DNA from 3 places in the Pseudomonas sp. KH_046_2 genome. Region 2 is predicted to be linked to each of the others. Evidence: predicted binding sites of a transcription regulator. Region 2 holds the regulator's gene; each other region holds the start of a gene.
The links. The regulator FliA, encoded in region 2, starts transcription of late flagellar genes. The targets are predictions, from matches to a motif close to CTAAAGTTTNNNNNNNNNNNGCCGNTAA.

Region 1 (6,284 bases), 310 kb from region 2:
TGCGCCAGTTGACGGACTTCGTCGGCCACCACCGCAAAGCCACGCCCCATCTCGCCGGCACGGGCCGCTTCGATGGCAGCGTTCAACGCCAGCAGGTTGGTCTGGTCGGCGATGCCTTTGATCACGTCGACCACGCCACCGATTTCGTTGCTGTCCTTGGCCAGTTGGGTCACGGTCACGCCGGTTTCACCGACGACTACTGAAAGGCGCTGAATGGCTTCGCGGGTTTCCCCAGCGATGTCACGACCACGACCGGTCAGGCGATTGGCTTCCTGGGTGGCGTCGGCGGTGCGTTGCACATGGCTGGCGACTTCCTGGGTGGTCGCTGCCATCTGATTGACCGCGGTGGCTACCTGCTCGGTCTCGACCCGTTGACGTTCCAGGCCGCTGGAGCTGTTGTGCGCCAGGGCGTCGGACTGTCTGGCCTGATCGGTCAGGTGTTCGGCCGTGTCCTGCAGACGCGTCAGGCAAGTTTTCAGGCGGGCTTCCTGACTGAGGATGGACATTTCCAGGCGCGCCTGGGCGCCGCGACTGTCGGTGTACATCTGAGCGATCAACGGATCGGAGGTGGTCTGCTCGGCCAGGCGCAGCAAACGCTTGAGGCCACGCTGTTGCCACTGGAGGCCCATCAGGCCCAGCGGCACTGAAAGGCCGGCAGCCAGGGCAAACCCCCAATGGGAGTTCAGCGATGCACCGATCATGAAGCTCAATTGGCTGACCAGGATGAACGGCAGCCAGTCCTGCAGGATCGGCAGCCATTTATCCGAGGAGGGAACGGCCGACTTGCCCTGGTTGATGCGTTGGTAGAGCGCTTCGGCGCGGCGGATCTGTTCGGCGGTGGGCTTGACCCGCACCGACTCGTAACCGATCACCTGACTGCCTTCGAAGATCGGTGTCACATAGGCGTTCACCCAGTAATGATCACCCATCTTGCAGCGATTCTTGACAATGCCCATCCATGGCAAGCCTTGTTTGAGTGTGCCCCACATGTGTGCGAACACCGCGGCCGGGACGTCGGGGTGACGGACCAGGTTGTGCGGCGCACGGATCAGTTTCTCTCGGGAAAACCCGCTGATCTCGACGAAAGCGTCGTTACAGTAGGTGATCATGCCCTTGGCATCGGTGGTGGAAATCAACCGTTGCTGAGCCGGGAAGGTCCGCTCGCGTTGTGTAATTGGCTGGTTGTTACGCATGGCTTTTTAATCCGCAAGGCTTTCAAGTGCTGTATCGGCATGCGTGGTGAATTGTTGAGATTATTTTTTCGAGAATCAGCGGCACGTCGCAAAATCACCCTTGCGTCAGCTGGCGAGCATCGGATAGGTGAGCGAGCCGAAATGCAGGCGAGCATTGAAAATCCTGGTGTCGAAATTCTGTGGATCCCCGAGTCCCCTGTGGGAGCGAGCTTGCTCGCGATGACTGCGAAACATTCAAAGATGATGTTGAATGACACTCCGCTATCGCGAGCTCGCTCCCACAGGGTTTTTTGTCAGCGCAAGGCTACGACGCAATCAACTGCCGCAACACGTAATGCAAAATCCCTCCGGACTTGAAGTACTCGACCTCATTGAGCGTATCGATGCGGCACAACACCTCGATCTTCTCGCTGCTGCCGTCTTCGCGAGTGATGACCAGCGTCAGGTTCATCCGTGGCGTCAGCTCGACGCCGGTCAGGCCGAGGATGTCCAGGGTTTCACTGCCGCCCAGGTTCAGGCTCTTGCGGTTCTGGTCCAGTTTGAACTGCAACGGCAGCACGCCCATGCCCACCAGGTTGGAGCGGTGAATCCGTTCGAAGCTTTCGGCGACGACCGCTTTCACCCCCAGCAGGTTGGTGCCCTTGGCCGCCCAGTCGCGGCTCGAACCGGTGCCGTATTCCTGGCCGGCGATCACCACCAGCGGCGTGCCTGAAGCCTGATAGCGCATGGCGGCGTCGTAGATCGACATTTTCTCGCCGGTGGGAATGTAGCGGGTGTTGCCACCTTCTTCGCCGCCGAGCATTTCGTTGCGTATGCGGATGTTGGCGAAGGTGCCGCGCATCATCACTTCATGGTTGCCACGCCGCGAGCCGTAGGAGTTGAAGTCCCGCGGCTCCACGCCTTTGTCGCGCAGGTAGTGCCCGGCCGGGCTGTCGACCTTGATGTTGCCGGCCGGGGAGATGTGGTCGGTGGTCACCGAGTCGCCGAGCAGCGCGAGGATCCTGGCGCCGCTGACATCCTTGACCACGGGCGGTGGGCCGCCGATGTCGTCGAAGAACGGCGGATGCTGGATGTAGGTCGAGTCGTCCTGCCAGACATAGGTCGCCGCCTGCGGAACCTTGATCGCCTGCCATTGCGCGTCACCGGCAAACACTTCGGCGTATTCCTTGTGGAACATGGCGGTGTTGACCTGACTCACGGCGTCGGCAATTTCCTTGCTGCTTGGCCAGATGTCCCGAAGGTAAACCGGGTTGCCGTCCTTGTCCTCGCCCAACGGCTCGCGGCTGATGTCGGTGCGTACCGTGCCGGCCAGCGCGTAGGCCACCACCAGCGGCGGGGAGGCCAGCCAGTTGGTTTTCACCAGCGGATGCACCCGGCCTTCGAAGTTGCGATTGCCCGAGAGCACGGAGGCCACGGTGAGGTCGGCTTGCTGGATGGCTTTCTCGATGGGCTCCGACAGCGGGCCCGAGTTGCCGATGCAGGTGGTGCAGCCATAGCCGACCAGGGCAAAGCCCAATTCGTCGAGGTAATGGGTCAGGCCGGCCGCCTTGTAGTAGTCGGTGACCACTTTCGAGCCGGGTGCCAGCGAGCTCTTCACCCAGGGTTTGCGTTTCAGGCCTTTTTCCACGGCCTTCTTCGCCACCAGCCCGGCGGCCATCATCACGCTGGGGTTGGAGGTGTTGGTGCAGGAGGTGATTGCGGCAATGACCACGGCGCCGTTTTTCAGGCGATAGGTCTGGCCTTCGTAATCGTAATCCGCTTCGCCGGCCATATCGGCATTGCCGACGGCAACACCGCCACCGCCTTCGCTTTCCAGGCGGCCTTCTTCCTTGCTGGTGGGCTTGAATTGCAGGTCGGTGAAGTCGCTGAACGCTTGCGCGACGTTGGGCAGCGACACCCGGTCCTGTGGACGTTTTGGTCCGGCGAGGCAGGCTTCGACACTGTCCATGTCCAGCGCCAGGCTGTCGGTGAACACGGGTTCCTGGCCGGGCAGGCGCCACAGGCCCTGGGCCTTGCTGTAGGCCTCGACCAGTTGCACCGTTTCCAGGGTCCGGCCGGACAGGCGCAGGTATTCCAGCGTGATGTCGTCCACCGGGAAGAAACCGCAGGTGGCGCCGTATTCCGGAGCCATGTTGGCGATGGTCGCGCGGTCGGCCAGGGGCAGGTCGGCAAGGCCATCGCCATAGAACTCGACGAATTTGCCCACCACGCCTTTCTTGCGCAGCATCTGGGTCACCGTCAGCACCAGGTCGGTGGCGGTGATGCCTTCCTTGAGCTTGCCGGTGAGTTTGAAACCGATGACTTCGGGAATCAGCATCGACACCGGTTGCCCGAGCATTGCCGCTTCCGCTTCGATACCGCCGACGCCCCAGCCGAGCACGCCGAGGCCGTTGATCATGGTGGTGTGGGAGTCGGTGCCGACCAAAGTGTCGGGGAAGGCGTAGGTGCGGCCGTCCTCGTCCTTGGTCCAGACCGTGCGGCCGAGGTATTCAAGATTCACCTGGTGGCAGATCCCGGTGCCTGGCGGCACCACGCTGAAATTGTCGAAGGCACTCTGGCCCCAGCGCAGGAACGCATAACGTTCGCCATTGCGCTGCATTTCAATGTCGACGTTCTGCTCGAAGGCGCTGCTGCTGGCAAACTTGTCGACCATCACCGAGTGGTCGATCACCAGGTCCACCGGCGACAACGGGTTGATCCGCTGCGGATTGCCGCCAGCCTTGGCCATTGCCGCGCGCATGGCGGCCAGGTCGACCACCGCCGGTACGCCGGTGAAGTCCTGCATCAGCACCCGCGCCGGGCGGTACTGGATTTCGCGGTCGGAGCGACGCTCCTTGAGCCACGCGGCCAGTGCCTTGAGGTCGGCGCCGGTGACGGTTTTTTCGTCCTCCCAGCGCAGCAGGTTTTCCAGCAGGACTTTCAACGACATCGGCAGCTTGTCCAGATCGCCCAGGCTTTTGGCGGCATCGGGCAGGCTGAAGTAGTGGTAGGTCTTGTTGCCGACTTGCAGGGTCTTGAGCGTTTTCAGGCTATCGAGGGACGGCATTGCGATCACTCCTTTGAGTCCGCACGGCTACGGACTGAGGGGACGGGCAGAGCATTAAAACTAGCCCTGTTTTCAGTAGCTGGCTAATAACTGGACTCTATCGCTAAGTCCGAGGTTCCGAAGTCGGCTATCATGCGCGGGTTTTCGTGACAGGCTTTGCTTCAACGCAAGCCTGGGCATCGCGCAGTGGCCGAAATTCCTCGCCATTGCCCAGGAGTAAGAATGAACACCCTCTTTATGCATTGCCGGCCGGGCTTCGAAGGCGAAGTCTGTTCCGAGATTTCCGACCTCGCCTCGCGCTTGAACGTGGCCGGATATGCCAAGGCCAAGGCGGCAACTGCCTGCGCCGAGTTTGTCTGCACCGAAGAAGACGGCGCCGAGCGCCTGATGCGCGGGCAGCGTTTCGCCGAGCTGATCTTCCCGCGCCAGTGGGCCCGGGGGATCTTCATCGATCTGCCGGAAACCGACCGCATCAGCGTGATCCTCGATCATATGGCGGACTTTCCGCTGTGCGGCAGCCTGTGGCTGGAAATGGTCGATACCAACGACGGCAAGGAACTGTCGAACTTCTGCAAGAAATTCGAAGTGCACCTGCGCAAGGCGCTGATGGCGGCCGGCAAGCTGGTGGAGGACGCGCACAAGCCGCGTTTGCTGCTGACCTTCAAGAGCGGCCGCGAAGTGTTCATGGGCCTGGCGGAGTCGAACAACTCGGCGATGTGGCCGATGGGCATTCCGCGTTTGAAGTTTCCACGGGAGGCGCCGAGCCGATCGACCTTGAAGCTGGAAGAGGCCTGGCACCACTTCATCCCGCGCGACCAGTGGGACGAGCGCCTGCACGGCGACATGACCGGCGTTGACCTGGGGGCCGCCCCCGGTGGCTGGACCTGGCAACTGGTCAACCGCGGCATGCTGGTGACCGCCATCGACAACGGCCCGATGGCCGAAAGCCTGATGGACACGGGTCTGGTGCAGCACTTGATGGCTGACGGTTTCACCTTCAAGCCCAAGCAACCGGTGGACTGGATGGTCTGCGACATCGTCGAGAAACCGGCGCGTAACGCCGCGATGCTGGAAGAGTGGATCGGCGACGGCCATTGCCGCGAGGCGGTGGTCAATCTCAAGTTGCCGATGAAACAGCGCTATGCCGAAGTGAAGCGCTTGCTCGAGCGCATTGCCGATGGCTTCAAGGCACGGGGCATCAAGGTCGAGATTGGTTGCAAGCAGCTGTACCACGACCGCGAGGAAGTGACCTGCCACTTGCGCCGGCTGGATGTGAAGAAGCCGAAATCCCGCTGATCACGCAAGTCCCTGTGGTCATCCCACAAGGGCGGCGTAATGCCATAGGTGACTGAACACCCGGCAATGCGCGACAATGCCGGCCAGTTTCAGGAGTGAATCATGAGTGAAATGCTTGATACGCCGGTAGACGGCACCCTCGACGCCACCGGCCTCAACTGCCCCGAACCGGTGATGATGCTGCACCAGCACATCCGTGACCTGGTGCCCGGTGGCCTGCTCAAGGTGATCGCCACTGACCCGTCGACCCGTCGCGACATTCCCAAGTTCTGCGTGTTTCTCGACCATGAACTGGTGGCGCAGCACGAAGATGAGGGCACCTACCTCTACTGGATTCGCAAGAAGTCCGTTTAACGGTAGCCAAAAAAAGACCTGCAAAAGCAGGTCTTTTTATTTGTGCAGTCAACCCGCCGAGTGGCTGTTACGGATCCGCCGGCGCGCACTGAGTGTCAGGCGGATCGACAGCATCAGCGCCGCACAGCTCAATCCGGCAATCAACCCTTCCCACAGCCCGCTCGGGCCGCTGGCGGGACCGAACCAATCGGTCAGCCCCAGCACGTAGCCGACCGGCAGGCCGATGCCCCAATAGGCGAACAAGGTCAGTATCATCGTCACCCGGGTGTCCTGGTAACCACGCAGCGCGCCCGCGCAGATCACCTGGATGGCATCGGAAAACTGATACAGCGCGGCATACACAATCAACATCGACGCAATCTGGATCACGGCCTTGTCAGGCGTGTAGATCGAGG
Region 2 (6,284 bases):
CGTGCCGCTGTTGCTGCTGGTCATGTTGGCGATGATGATGTTGCCGATCCCGCCGTTCCTGCTCGACGTGTTCTTCACCTTCAACATTGCACTGTCCATCGTCGTGCTGCTGGTGTGCGTCTACGCCCTGCGGCCGCTGGATTTCGCGGTGTTCCCGACCATTCTGCTGGTGGCAACGCTGTTGCGCCTGGCGTTGAACGTGGCCTCCACCCGGGTGGTGATGCTCCACGGCCAGGACGGTCACGCGGCCGCCGGCAAGGTGATCCAGGCGTTCGGCGAGGTGGTGATCGGCGGTAACTACGTGGTCGGTATCGTGGTCTTCGCGATCTTGATGATCATCAACTTCGTCGTGGTGACCAAGGGTGCGGGGCGGATTTCCGAGGTGAGCGCGCGTTTCACCCTCGATGCGATGCCCGGCAAGCAAATGGCGATCGACGCCGACCTCAACGCCGGCCTGATCGATCAGGCCCAGGCCAAGGCCCGTCGTTCGGAAGTGGCCCAGGAAGCCGAGTTCTACGGCTCCATGGACGGTGCCAGCAAATTCGTTCGTGGTGACGCCATCGCCGGCCTGCTGATCCTGTTCATCAACCTGATCGGCGGCATGGCGGTCGGTATCTTCCAGCACGGTATGACCTTCGGCGACGCCGGCAAGGTGTATGCGCTGTTGACCATTGGTGACGGTTTGGTGGCGCAATTGCCATCACTGTTGTTATCGACAGCTGCGGCGATCATGGTGACCCGTGCGTCCGGTTCGGAAGACATGGGCAAGCAAATCAATCGCCAGATGTTCGCCTCGCCCAAGGCGCTGGCGGTGGCGGCAGGCATGATGGCGGTCATGGGCCTGGTGCCCGGCATGCCGCACTTCTCGTTCCTGAGCATGGCGGCCCTGGCGGCTGGTGGCGCTTACCTGTTCTGGAAAAAGCAGAACGTCGCCAAGGTGCAGGCCCTGCAAGAGGTCAAGCGTCAGCAGGAGTTGCTGCCGTCGCCGGCCCGCGCCCAGGAAACCAAGGAGCTTGGCTGGGATGACGTGACCCCGATCGACATGATCGGTCTGGAAGTGGGTTATCGCCTGATTCCGTTGGTGGACCGCAACCAGGGCGGTCAGTTGCTGGCGCGGATCAAGGGGGTGCGCAAGAAGCTGTCCCAGGATCTGGGCTTCCTGATGCCCACGGTGCATATCCGCGACAACCTCGACCTGGCACCAAGCGCCTATCGCTTGACCCTCATGGGTGTGATCCTGGCCGAAGCGGAGATTTACCCGGATCGCGAACTGGCGATCAACCCGGGGCAGGTCTACGGCACGCTCAATGGCATTACCGCCAAAGATCCGGCTTTCGGCCTGGAGGCAGTCTGGATCGAAATCAGCCAGCGCGCCCAGGCGCAATCCCTCGGTTATACGGTGGTCGATGCCAGTACAGTAGTGGCTACCCACTTGAACCAGATACTCTACAAGCATTCCAGTGAACTGATCGGTCACGAAGAAGTGCAGCACCTCATGCAATTGCTGGCCAAAAGCTCGCCGAAACTGGCCGAGGAGCTGGTGCCTGGCGTGGTTTCGCTGTCGCAGTTGCTCAAGGTGTTGCAAGCGCTGTTGGCCGAACAAGTGCCGGTGCGCGACATCCGCAGCATTGCCGAGGCCATCGCCAACAATGCCGCCAAGAGTCAAGATACCGCCGCGCTGGTGGCTGCCGTGCGGGTTGGCGTCTCCCGTGCAATCGTGCAAAGCATTGTAGGCACTGAGTCGGAGCTGCCAGTTATCACCCTGGAGCCAAGGTTGGAACAGATATTGCTCAATAGTCTGCAAAAGGCAGGACAAGGCTCGGAGGAGGGCGTTCTGCTGGAGCCAAGCATGGCTGAGAAGCTGCAACGTTCGTTGATCGACGCGGCGCAGCGCCAGGAGATGCAAGGTCAGCCGGTGATTCTGCTGGTGGCCGGTCCGGTTCGCGCGATGCTCTCGCGATTTGGCCGGCTCGCAGTCCCGGGTTTGCACGTGTTGGCTTACCAGGAAATCCCTGACAACAAGCAAGTGACCATCGTTGCGACAGTAGGGCCCAACGGCTGAGGTAGTGGTTTATGCAAGTTAAGCGTTTTTTCGCCGCCGATATGCGTCAGGCCATGAAGCTGGTTCGCGACGAGCTGGGCGCTGATGCCGCCATCATTGGCAACCGCCGGATCGCCGGGGGTGTCGAGCTTACAGCTGCCCTGGATTACAAGCTGTCGGCGCTGGCTCCGCGCGTTCCGAACATGGAACTCGAAGACGAGCTGCGCAAGACTCAGTCGCGGATCGTCACCGCCCAGGCCGAATTGAGCCTGCGTGGCGATGGCGAGAGCGACAATGCAACCAATCGCCAGTTGTTCGCCGGCTTGCCGTTGACCGCCGCCGAGCCGCTGATCGAGCCGACTTACGCCGAACCCCGTCGCCCCGTGGCGGCCGCTGCCCCAGCGTCCGGTGGCGTGGACCCGCGCGCGTTCGACTCGATGCGTTTCGAGCTCAACAGCCTGCGCGAACTCATGGAAGTACAACTTGGCTCCCTGGCCTGGAATCAGCTGCAAGGCAGCCGTCCGGACCAGGCCAACCTCTGGCGTCGCCTGCAGCGCATCGGCCTGTCTGGCCCGTTGTCGCGCGACCTGCTGGCGATGATCACAGAAATCGAAGAGCCCCGTCAGGCCTGGCGCATGTTGCTGGCGCACCTGGCGCGCATGATCGTTACCCCGGAAGTCGAGCCGCTGGAAGAGGGCGGTGTGATCGCTATGGTCGGCCCTGCCGGCATGGGCAAGACCACAACCCTGGCCAAGTTGGCTGCCCGTTACGTGCTCAAGTACGGCGCGCAGAACATTGCGCTGGTGAGCATGGACAGCTTTCGCATCGGTGCCCAGGAGCAGCTCAAGACCCTGGGGCGCATTCTCAATGTGTCGGTGACCCACGTCGATCCGGGCCAGTCCCTGGTGCAGGCCTTGGAGCCACTGCTGCGCAAACGCGTGGTGCTGATCGATACCGCCGGCCTGCAGGCCAGCGATCCGGCCCTGCGCATGCAGCTCGAAAGCCTGGCCGGACGTGGCATCCGCTCGAAAAATTATCTGGTCCTGGCAACCACCAGCCAGAAACAGGTTCTAACGGCCGCTTATCACAGTTACAAGCGTTGTGGGCTCGCAGGCTGCATCCTGACTAAACTGGATGAAACGGCAAGTCTGGGCGAGGTGTTGAGCCTTGCCATCAGTCATGAACTGCCGGTGGCTTACCTGACCGATGGCCCGCGGATCCCGGATGATTTGCATCTGCCGCGTCGTCACCAGTTGGTCAGCCGCGCCGTGAGCGTGCAAATGCAGGAAGAACCCAGCGAAGAAGCCATGGCTGACATGTTCGCTGACATCTACCACAGCCCGACCAAGCAGGTTGGCTGAGGTAATAATGAACAGTTTTTGTACCTACATCGATGGTCTGCCATGCATTGTTCCGTTTGTGAACGCGCAGCCAGTAATGTGGCCTCCGTCTATGCAAGACAAGGTAAAGAAATAACATGGGCAGCATGCATCCCGTACAGGTGATCGCGGTGACCGGCGGCAAAGGTGGCGTCGGGAAAACTAATGTGTCAGTGAACTTGTCCCTGGCTTTGGCCGAGCTTGGCCGGCGCGTCATGCTGTTGGACGCCGACCTTGGACTGGCGAACGTCGACGTTCTGCTGGGCCTGACACCCAAACGTACCCTGGCCGACGTGATCGAAGGCCGCTGCGAACTGCGCGATGTATTGCTGCAGGGACCCGGCGGCATCCGTATCGTTCCGGCCGCATCCGGCACTCAGAGCATGGTGCATCTGAGCCCCGCGCAACACGCCGGCCTGATCCAGGCCTTCAGTGATATCGGCGACAACCTCGACGTATTGGTGATCGACACCGCTGCGGGCATTGGTGAGTCGGTCGTCAGTTTCGTTCGCGCCGCCCAGGAAGTACTACTGGTGGTGTGCGACGAACCGACCTCGATTACTGACGCCTACGCCTTGATCAAGTTGCTCAACCGCGACTACGGCATGAACCGTTTCCGCGTCCTGGCCAACATGGCCCAGAGTCCGCAGGAAGGGCGCAACCTGTTCGCCAAGTTGACCAAAGTCACGGATCGCTTCCTCGACGTCGCCCTACAATACGTCGGCGCGGTGCCCTACGACGAAAGCGTGCGCAAGGCCGTGCAGAAGCAGCGCGCCGTCTACGAGGCCTTCCCGCGTTCCAAGTGCTCGCTGGCGTTCAAGGCCATCGCGCAGAAAGTCGATACCTGGCCGCTGCCTGCCAACCCGCGCGGGCACCTGGAGTTTTTCGTCGAGCGGCTCGTGCAGCAGACAGCAGGACCTGTTCTATGACAGCCAGCGGCTACAACCTCTACAAGAAGTCGGCACGCGATGCGCAGTACGAGCTGATCGAGCGTTACGCGCCGCTGGTTAAACGCATTGCTTACCACTTGCTGGCGCGCTTGCCGGCCAGTGTCCAGGTCGAAGACCTGATCCAGGCCGGGATGATCGGCCTGCTTGAAGTGTCGACCAAATATGACGCCAGCAAAGGCGCCAGTTTCGAGACGTACGCGGGCATACGAATCCGCGGCGCCATGCTCGATGAAGTGCGCAAGGGGGACTGGGCGCCACGTTCGGTCCACCGCAATACGCGCATGGTCAGCGATGCCATTCGCTCGATTGAAGCTAAAACCGGCCGTGACGCTAAAGATCACGAAGTTGCGGCCGAACTCCAATTGAGTCTCGACGATTACTACGGGATTTTGAACGACACCCTGGGCAGCCGGTTATTCAGTTTCGACGATCTGTTGCAGGACGGCGAACACGAAGGGCTGCATGAGGATGGCGCGAGTGCTCATCTCGAGCCGTCACGCGATCTGGAAGATGAACGCTTCCAGGCTGCGCTGGCGGACGCGATTGCCAATTTGCCGGAGCGTGAGCGACTGGTGTTGGCGCTGTACTACGACGAAGAGTTGAACCTCAAGGAAATCGGTGAGGTCCTGGGGGTCAGCGAATCGCGGGTCAGCCAGTTACACAGCCAGTGCGCGGCCCGTTTGCGGGGGCGTTTGGGGGAGTGGCGAGCGCGCTGAAGGCAGTGTGGGGGACACTGCGAACGAGGCTGGTGTGGTGTTGAACTGCGCCGGTCGCGATCTGTTGTGCTCCAGACAGTCATTGAGTGCATTGCCGGATTGATTGAAATGGCGCGTCCAGGTGCTGGGCGCGTTTAAGACTGCTTGGAGGTCGAATTGGACAAGAACATGAAAATCCTCATCGTTGATGACTTCTCAACGATGCGGCGGATCATCAAGAACCTGCTGCGTGACCTTGGGTTCACCAACACCGTCGAGGCCGACGATGGCACTACCGCCATTCCGGTGCTCAACAGCGGAAGCATCGACTTTCTGGTAACGGACTGGAACATGCCTGGCATGACCGGTATCGATCTGCTGCGCCACGTGCGTGCCGATGAAAAGCTCAAGCACCTGCCGGTGCTGATGGTGACCGCTGAGGCCAAGCGCGAGCAGATCATCGAAGCGGCCCAGGCCGGCGTTAACGGCTATGTGGTCAAGCCCTTCACGGCCCAGGCGTTGAAAGAAAAAATCGAGAAGATTTTCGAACGCATCGGTTGATGAGTGCGCCACGGGGGAGCTATGGGCAATAACGAAACTTCATTGGGCGATTTTGAATCGACCCTGAAAAAACACGCCGTCGAATTGGTCGAGAGCCTTGAAAAAGGCAAGTTCGGCGACGCGGTGCAATTGATCCATGAGCTCAACCAGACCCGTGACCGCGGCCTGTATCAGGAAGTGGGCAAGCTCACTCGCGAACTGCATAGCGCGATCGTCAATTTCCAGATTGACCCGCACATGCCGCAAGCCGAAGAAGTGTCGCAGATCACCGACGCCACCGAGCGCCTGGGGTATGTGGTCAAGCTGACCGAGGCGGCGGCCAACCGCACCATGGATCTGGTGGAAAGTGCCACGCCGCTGGTCAATGGCCTGGCCGATGAAGCCAAGGTGTTGAGCGCGGACTGGGGGCGTTTCATGCGTCGCGAAGTCGGCGCCGAAGAGTTTCGTGAACTGGCCCGGCGGGTCGACGGGTTCCTGACGCGCAGCGGCACGGACAATCGCGCGGTGTCGGGCAACCTCAACGACATCCTGCTCGCCCAGGATTACCAGGACCTCACAGGCCAGGTGATCAAGCGTGTGACCCAGTTGGTCACCGAAGTTGAAAGCAACCTGCTCAAGCTCGTGCTGATGGCCAGTCAGGTGGACCGCTTTGCGGGCA
Region 3 (6,284 bases), 3.0 Mb from region 2:
GTTCAGGGTCGCCAGCACGGTGGCCGGAGTCATTTCGACGCCGTCCAGCGCAACGATGTCGCCGTTACGGTAGGTCAGTTCCAGGTATTGCGGTTTGTCTGGAGCGTTTTCCGGGGAAACGGTCCAGCGCCACATGTCTTCTTCGTGCTCGGTCCAGGTGTCTTCCAGCACGCCGCCTTCATAGGAGATGTGCAGCAGGTTGGCATCCATGGAGTACGGGGACTTCTTCTTGCCGTGGCGCTCGATCGGAATCGCGTGCTTATCGGCGTAGTCCATCAGCTTTTCACGGGACAGCAGGTCCCACTCGCGCCACGGAGCGATCACTTTTACACCTGGCTTCAAGGCGTACGCACCGAGTTCGAAACGAACCTGGTCGTTACCCTTGCCGGTGGCGCCATGGGAAATGGCGTCAGCGCCGGTTTCGTTGGCAATTTCGATCAGGCGCTTGGCGATCAGCGGACGAGCGATGGAAGTACCCAGCAGGTACTCGCCTTCGTAAACGGTGTTGGCGCGGAACATCGGGAAAACGAAATCGCGCACGAACTCTTCGCGCAAGTCGTCGATGTAGATCTCTTTGACGCCCATGGCCTGAGCCTTGGCGCGTGCAGGTTCGACCTCTTCGCCCTGACCCAGGTCAGCGGTGAAGGTCACCACTTCACAGTTATAAGTATCCTGCAGCCACTTGAGGATCACCGAAGTGTCCAGGCCGCCGGAATACGCCAGAACGACCTTGTTTACGTCCGCCATGCCATCACTCCACGGGGTTCTACGGAAAGCCGGGAAGTCTACCGCTCATACAGAATAATTTACAGTGGCGCGACAGCTTATGACGACGAAGCGACAGATTATGTCGAGGGCGCGACGATGACCAAAGAGTCAGGAAGTTGCCGAAACGGCCGCTTTCGTCGCTTGCGGGGCCACTTGTTCCGCTGGCGCCCCGCGCTCCAGGCGTACCGCTACTCGACGGTTCTTCGCGCGGTTGGTGTTGTTGGTGTTAGGCGCCACCGGATAACGCTCGCCATGGAAACGCAGGGTGATTTGCGACTCCTGGATGCCGTTGGCCTTGAAGAACTCCATCACTGCCAGGGCTCGGCGCCGCGATAGGTCGCGGTTGGTCAGGCGGTTGCCGCTGTTGTCGGAGTGACCGTCGAGTTCGATGTGATTGACCGTCGGATCGGCCTTCATGTACTCCAGCATCACCTGCAGCTTGGCTTTTGCGGCGCTGTCGAGTTCGATTCCGCCGCCGGGGAAGCCGATTTCGGATTGCTTCACCTGTTCGAAATTCTGTGGCAACAGTTTCGCCACGCAACCCTGGTAGTCGGCAAACGCTTGGGTGAACCTGACCGGCAGCAAGCGTACTTCCGACACCCGCCCATCCCCCGAGGAATGTCGAACCACCGGGCTGCGACCGTCCATCAGGCCACTGATCAGCCGCCCGGCCTGAACCTTTGAGCTGTTGAACAATACGTTGCCACTGCCGATCCTCACCGTGCCCAGGTTGATGTCGTCACGCCCCGGTTGCCACGGCGCGGCAGCGGCCAGCAAGGTGGCCGAACCGCCGCCGATCATCGGGTTGTAGGCTTTCAGACGAAACGTCGCCTGCTCGCCGGCACGACGCACGAACTCGCCCGAGCCGAAGTCGGTAACCGGCTGAGTCAGGCGGCATTCGAACTTGTCGCCTTCGACCGTCCACTCAATGTTCTCCAGACGTGTCTGGAAAGTGAGCGCCATCGCCGGAAGGCTGGCAAACACACTGAGCAAGGCTAAATAACGCTGGCGCACGGGAGGCTCCACTGGTTTCTAAAACAAAAAGACCGACACACACATGTTTACGGCATACCTGTTGGATATCGGAAGCTTCCTGCAAAACTTGATAGCGAGTGCCTGCAAGAGTCTTTTCCGGTAGCATTCCCTTGAGTTTGACCCGCCTGGAATCCCCTCATGTCCGACCGCCTGACCCTGCTGCGTCCCGACGACTGGCATATTCATCTTCGCGATGGTGCCGTGTTGACCAATACCGTCGCGGATGTCGCGCGCACCTTTGGCCGCGCCATCATCATGCCCAACCTGGTTCCACCGGTGCGCAACGCGGCCGAAGCCGACGGCTATCGCCAGCGGATTCTCGCTGCCCGCCCGGCTGGCAGCCTGTTCGAGCCACTGATGGTCCTGTACCTGACCGACCGCACCCAGCCCGAAGAAATTCGCGAGGCCAAGGCCAGCGGATTCATTCACGCCGCCAAGCTGTACCCGGCCGGCGCGACCACCAACTCGGATTCTGGCGTCACCAGCATCGACAAGATCTTCCCTGCACTCGAGGCCATGGCCGAAGTCGGGATGCCGTTGTTGGTCCACGGTGAAGTCACCCGGGGCGATGTCGACGTGTTCGATCGCGAAAAAATCTTCATCGACGAGCACATGCGTCGTGTGGTCGAACGTTTCCCGACCCTCAAAGTGGTCTTCGAACACATCACAACCACGGACGCCGTGCAGTTCGTCAACTCGGCTTCGGCCAACGTGGGCGCGACCATTACCGCACACCACCTGCTGTACAACCGCAACCACATGCTGGTGGGCGGGATTCGGCCGCACTTCTATTGCCTGCCGATCCTCAAGCGCAATACCCACCAGGAAGCTCTGCTCGACGCCGCCACCAGCGGCAGCGAGAAGTTCTTCCTCGGCACCGACTCGGCGCCCCACGCCCAGCACGCCAAGGAAGCGGCCTGCGGTTGCGCCGGTTGCTACACCGCCTATGCGGCCATCGAGATGTATGCCGAAGCCTTCGAACAGCGCAATGCGCTGGACAAGCTCGAGGCCTTCGCCAGCCTCAACGGCCCGCGGTTCTATGGTCTACCGGCCAACACCGATCGCATCACCCTGGTCCGCGAAGAATGGACCGCCCCTGCCAGCCTGCCATTTGGCGAGCTGACCGTTATCCCGCTGCGCGCCGGTGAAAAACTGCGCTGGCGCCTGCTGGAGGAACACGCGTGAGTGAAGACCATTTCGACGACGAACTGGAAGGCAATGGCGGCGGAGGCGGCCCGCGTCATCCAATGGCGGCCAGGTTCCGTGGTTACCTGCCGGTTGTCGTCGACGTAGAAACCGGTGGCTTCAATTCGGCCACCGACGCCCTGCTGGAGATTGCCGCGACCACCATCGCCATGGATGAAAAGGGTTTTGTTTACCCGGATCACACCTACTTCTTCCGTGTCGAGCCGTTCGAAGGCGCGAACATCGAAGCGGCGGCCCTGGAGTTCACCGGGATCAAGCTCGATCACCCGCTGCGCATGGCCGTGAGTGAAGAGTCTGCCCTGAACGATATCTTCCGCGGCGTGCGCAAGGCCCTCAAGGCCAATGGCTGCAAACGGGCGATCCTGGTCGGGCATAACAGCAGCTTCGACCTGGGCTTCCTCAATGCGGCAGTTGCGCGGCTGGACATGAAGCGCAATCCGTTCCACCCGTTCTCCAGTTTCGATACCGCAACGCTCGCCGGCCTCGCTTACGGCCAGACCGTACTGGCCAAGGCTTGCCAGGCAGCGGACATCGACTTCGACGGTCGCGAGGCTCACTCGGCTCGCTATGACACCGAGAAGACCGCAGAGCTGTTCTGCGGCATCGTCAATCGCTGGAAACAGATGGGTGGCTGGGAAGATTTCAACGATTGATGCTGTTGGCTCTTTGTGGGAGCGAGCCTGCTCGCGATGGTCGTCAACGATAACGCGGATAGTCTGACTCGCCGAGGTGTTCTTGAGCCCATCGTCGGAACGCCGCCCGGAGCAAGCTCGCTCCTACAGAAAGCGAAAATACCGTCCATAAAAAAACCGACCTCGATGGCCTAATGCCGATCAGTTAAGCCTTCTCGCTTGACCTTTGGCCGCAAGAAATCAAAATCCGATGCCTGTACTGGCATCGGATTTTTTTATGCGTCTCGCTCGGGCACTGGAACTGACCCACAACATCGCCTCTACCCCCAACGCCATCGAGGGATTGGATGCCTTGCTCGATCCTTCTTTGGTCGAACAGGCGCTTGAACAAGCCGGTGTGGCAACGCTGCGCAAGCGTCGTTTGCCGCTGGAAATGATGCTCTGGTGCGTGATCTCCATGGCGTTCTTCCGGCGCATGTCGGCCTGGGATGTGGTCAGTCGCATGAACATCATGTTGCCGGGCCAGCGCCCGTTGGTGGCCCCCAGCGCCGTAGTCCAGGCCCGTCAGAGATTGGGCAGCGAAGCTGTACGACAAGTCTTCGATTTGACCCAGAAAAGTTGGCATGAGGCGGCCAATCATCCGACTTGGGCCGGTCTGCGTTTGTTGGGCGTCGATGGCGTTGTCTGGCGCACGCCCGACACGCCGGAAAATCGGGCGCGCTATGACTCCGCCAGCAACCAGCACGGCGACACCGGTTTTCCTCAGGTGCGCATGGTCTGCCAAATGGAGTTGACCAGCCATTTGCTGATTGGAAGTGCGTTTGACGGCTACCGCAGCAACGAAATGAAACTGGCCGAGCAACTGATCGAAACCACCCCCGATCACTCGCTGACGCTGTTTGATCGTGGTTTTTACTCGTTAGGTTTACTGCATCAGTGGCAGCAGGCAGGCGTCGAACGCCACTGGCTGATGCCGCTGAAAAAAGGCTCGCAGTACGAGGTGATCCAGCGTTTGGGGCGCCAGGATGCGATTGTTTCGCTGAGCACTTCGCCGCAGGCCCGCAAGCAATGGCCTGGGTTGCCGGAGCGGCTGACCGCGCGACTGCTGAGCAAAACCGTGAAGGGCAAGGTGTGTCAGATTCTGACCTCAATGGCTGACCCGCTGCGTTTTCCTTCCGACGAGATCGTTGATCTGTACAGCCAGCGCTGGGAAATCGAATTAGGCTTTCGGGAAATGAAGCAGACGCTGCTCAACAGCAGTTATACGCTGCGCAGCAAGACACCCGAGATGATCGAGCAAGAGTTGTGGGGCGTGTTGTTGGGCTACAACTTGTTGCGCTATCAGATGGTGGAAATGAGTCGCCACTGTCCTGGCATTTACCCGTGCGAAATGAGCTTTACCGCGTGTACCTGGGCGATTCTCGGGTTTATCAACAGCGTCTCGGCCGACCGTTCCGGGAACATCCCCAAGTATTTGGCCGAGCTTCATGCTTCAGCGCCGCACTACGTGCTGCCGCATCGACGTGAGGAGCGCGTTTATCCTCGGGCGATTCGGCTGAAATCACCGAAGTATCCGATCAAAAATAAAAATGCCAGTCAGCTTAACTGACTGGCATTAACCTCGATGGCCGGTTTTTTTATACCTGCTTTTATAGCTGGAGCGTGCGCCTTACAGAGTGGCAGCGTGCTCGGTCAGGTAAGCGGCAACACCTTCTGGCGAAGCGTTCATGCCTTTGTCGCCTTTCTTCCAGTTGGCCGGGCAGACTTCGCCGTGCGCTTCGTGGAATTGCAGAGCGTCGACCAGACGGATCAGCTCTTCCATGTTACGGCCCAGCGGCAGGTCGTTGATGATCTGCGAGCGGACAACGCCTTTGTCGTCGATCAGGAACGCGCCACGGAAAGCAACGCCGTCAGCCGACTGAACGTCGTAGGCCTTCATGATGTCCTGCTTGATGTCGGCAGCCATGGTGTAGCGAACCTGGCCGATACCGCCGCTGTTCACTGGTGTGTTGCGCCATGCGTTGTGGGTGAAGTGCGAGTCGATCGAAACAGCGATCACTTCAACGTTGCGTGCCTTGAACTCGGACATGCGGTTGTCCAGAGCGATCAGCTCGGACGGGCAAACGAAGGTGAAGTCCAGTGGGTAGAAGAACACCAGGCCGTATTTGCCTTTGATCGCCGAAGACAGGGTGAAGCTGTCAACGATCTCGCCATTGCCGAGTACGGCCGGTACGGTGAAGTCAGGGGCTTGTTTGCCTACGAGTACGCTCATTGGATATCTCCTGGTGTAATAGCGTGAGAAACAGGGTTCGCATCAGCCTGCCACCCTGAGGCGACAGCCCTGTGACACGACCCCCGGTCGCAAAAGACCGGCCATCATACACCGCGTGTTTGAGCTGGCTTAGCGGTTTTTTCCCCGTACGATGAAATCCCCGGCGGTTTTGTATCACCGATTTGCCAGGCAGACCGTTCGTCAGCCATACCCGCTTATGACGAAAAGTGTTCTGAAACCACTTTGACAATCATTCTCGTTAACATTAAGATCCATCGCAATTGAGTCACAATCAGCGACGGTCCTTCCTTATGTATGTTTGCCTCTGCACTGGCGTCACCGACGGTCAAATCCGCGATGCGATCTATGAA

Region 1: AC3IX1_RS09440 (methyl-accepting chemotaxis protein) is a predicted target of FliA. The motif match lies at 1,225-1,252, and genes of this name have one in related genera.
Region 3: AC3IX1_RS22935 (flagellar protein MotY) is a predicted target of FliA. The motif match lies at 1,848-1,875, and genes of this name have one in related genera.

The regions. Positions count from the first base shown of each region.
Region 1 covers NZ_CM174480.1:2,064,460-2,070,743, forward strand. Annotated here, with positions in the region: gene AC3IX1_RS09440 (methyl-accepting chemotaxis protein) at 1-1,193, opposite strand, end outside; gene acnA (aconitate hydratase AcnA) at 1,498-4,239, opposite strand; gene rlmM (23S rRNA (cytidine(2498)-2'-O)-methyltransferase RlmM) at 4,462-5,535, shown strand; gene tusA (sulfurtransferase TusA) at 5,638-5,889, shown strand; gene AC3IX1_RS09460 (MATE family efflux transporter) at 5,938-6,284, opposite strand, start outside.
Region 2 covers NZ_CM174480.1:1,755,261-1,761,544, forward strand. Annotated here, with positions in the region: gene flhA (flagellar biosynthesis protein FlhA) at 1-2,062, shown strand, start outside; gene flhF (flagellar biosynthesis GTPase FlhF) at 2,074-3,402, shown strand; gene fleN (flagellar synthesis regulator FleN) at 3,519-4,349, shown strand; gene fliA (RNA polymerase sigma factor FliA) at 4,346-5,086, shown strand; gene AC3IX1_RS07985 (chemotaxis response regulator CheY) at 5,255-5,626, shown strand; gene AC3IX1_RS07990 (protein phosphatase CheZ) at 5,648-6,284, shown strand, end outside.
Region 3 covers NZ_CM174480.1:5,057,424-5,063,707, forward strand. Annotated here, with positions in the region: gene AC3IX1_RS22930 (argininosuccinate synthase) at 1-747, opposite strand, end outside; gene AC3IX1_RS22935 (flagellar protein MotY) at 877-1,782, opposite strand; gene pyrC (dihydroorotase) at 1,942-2,988, shown strand; gene rnt (ribonuclease T) at 2,985-3,662, shown strand; gene AC3IX1_RS22950 (IS4 family transposase) at 3,919-5,250, shown strand; gene AC3IX1_RS22955 (peroxiredoxin) at 5,311-5,913, opposite strand; gene AC3IX1_RS22960 (bacterioferritin-associated ferredoxin) at 6,225-6,284, shown strand, end outside.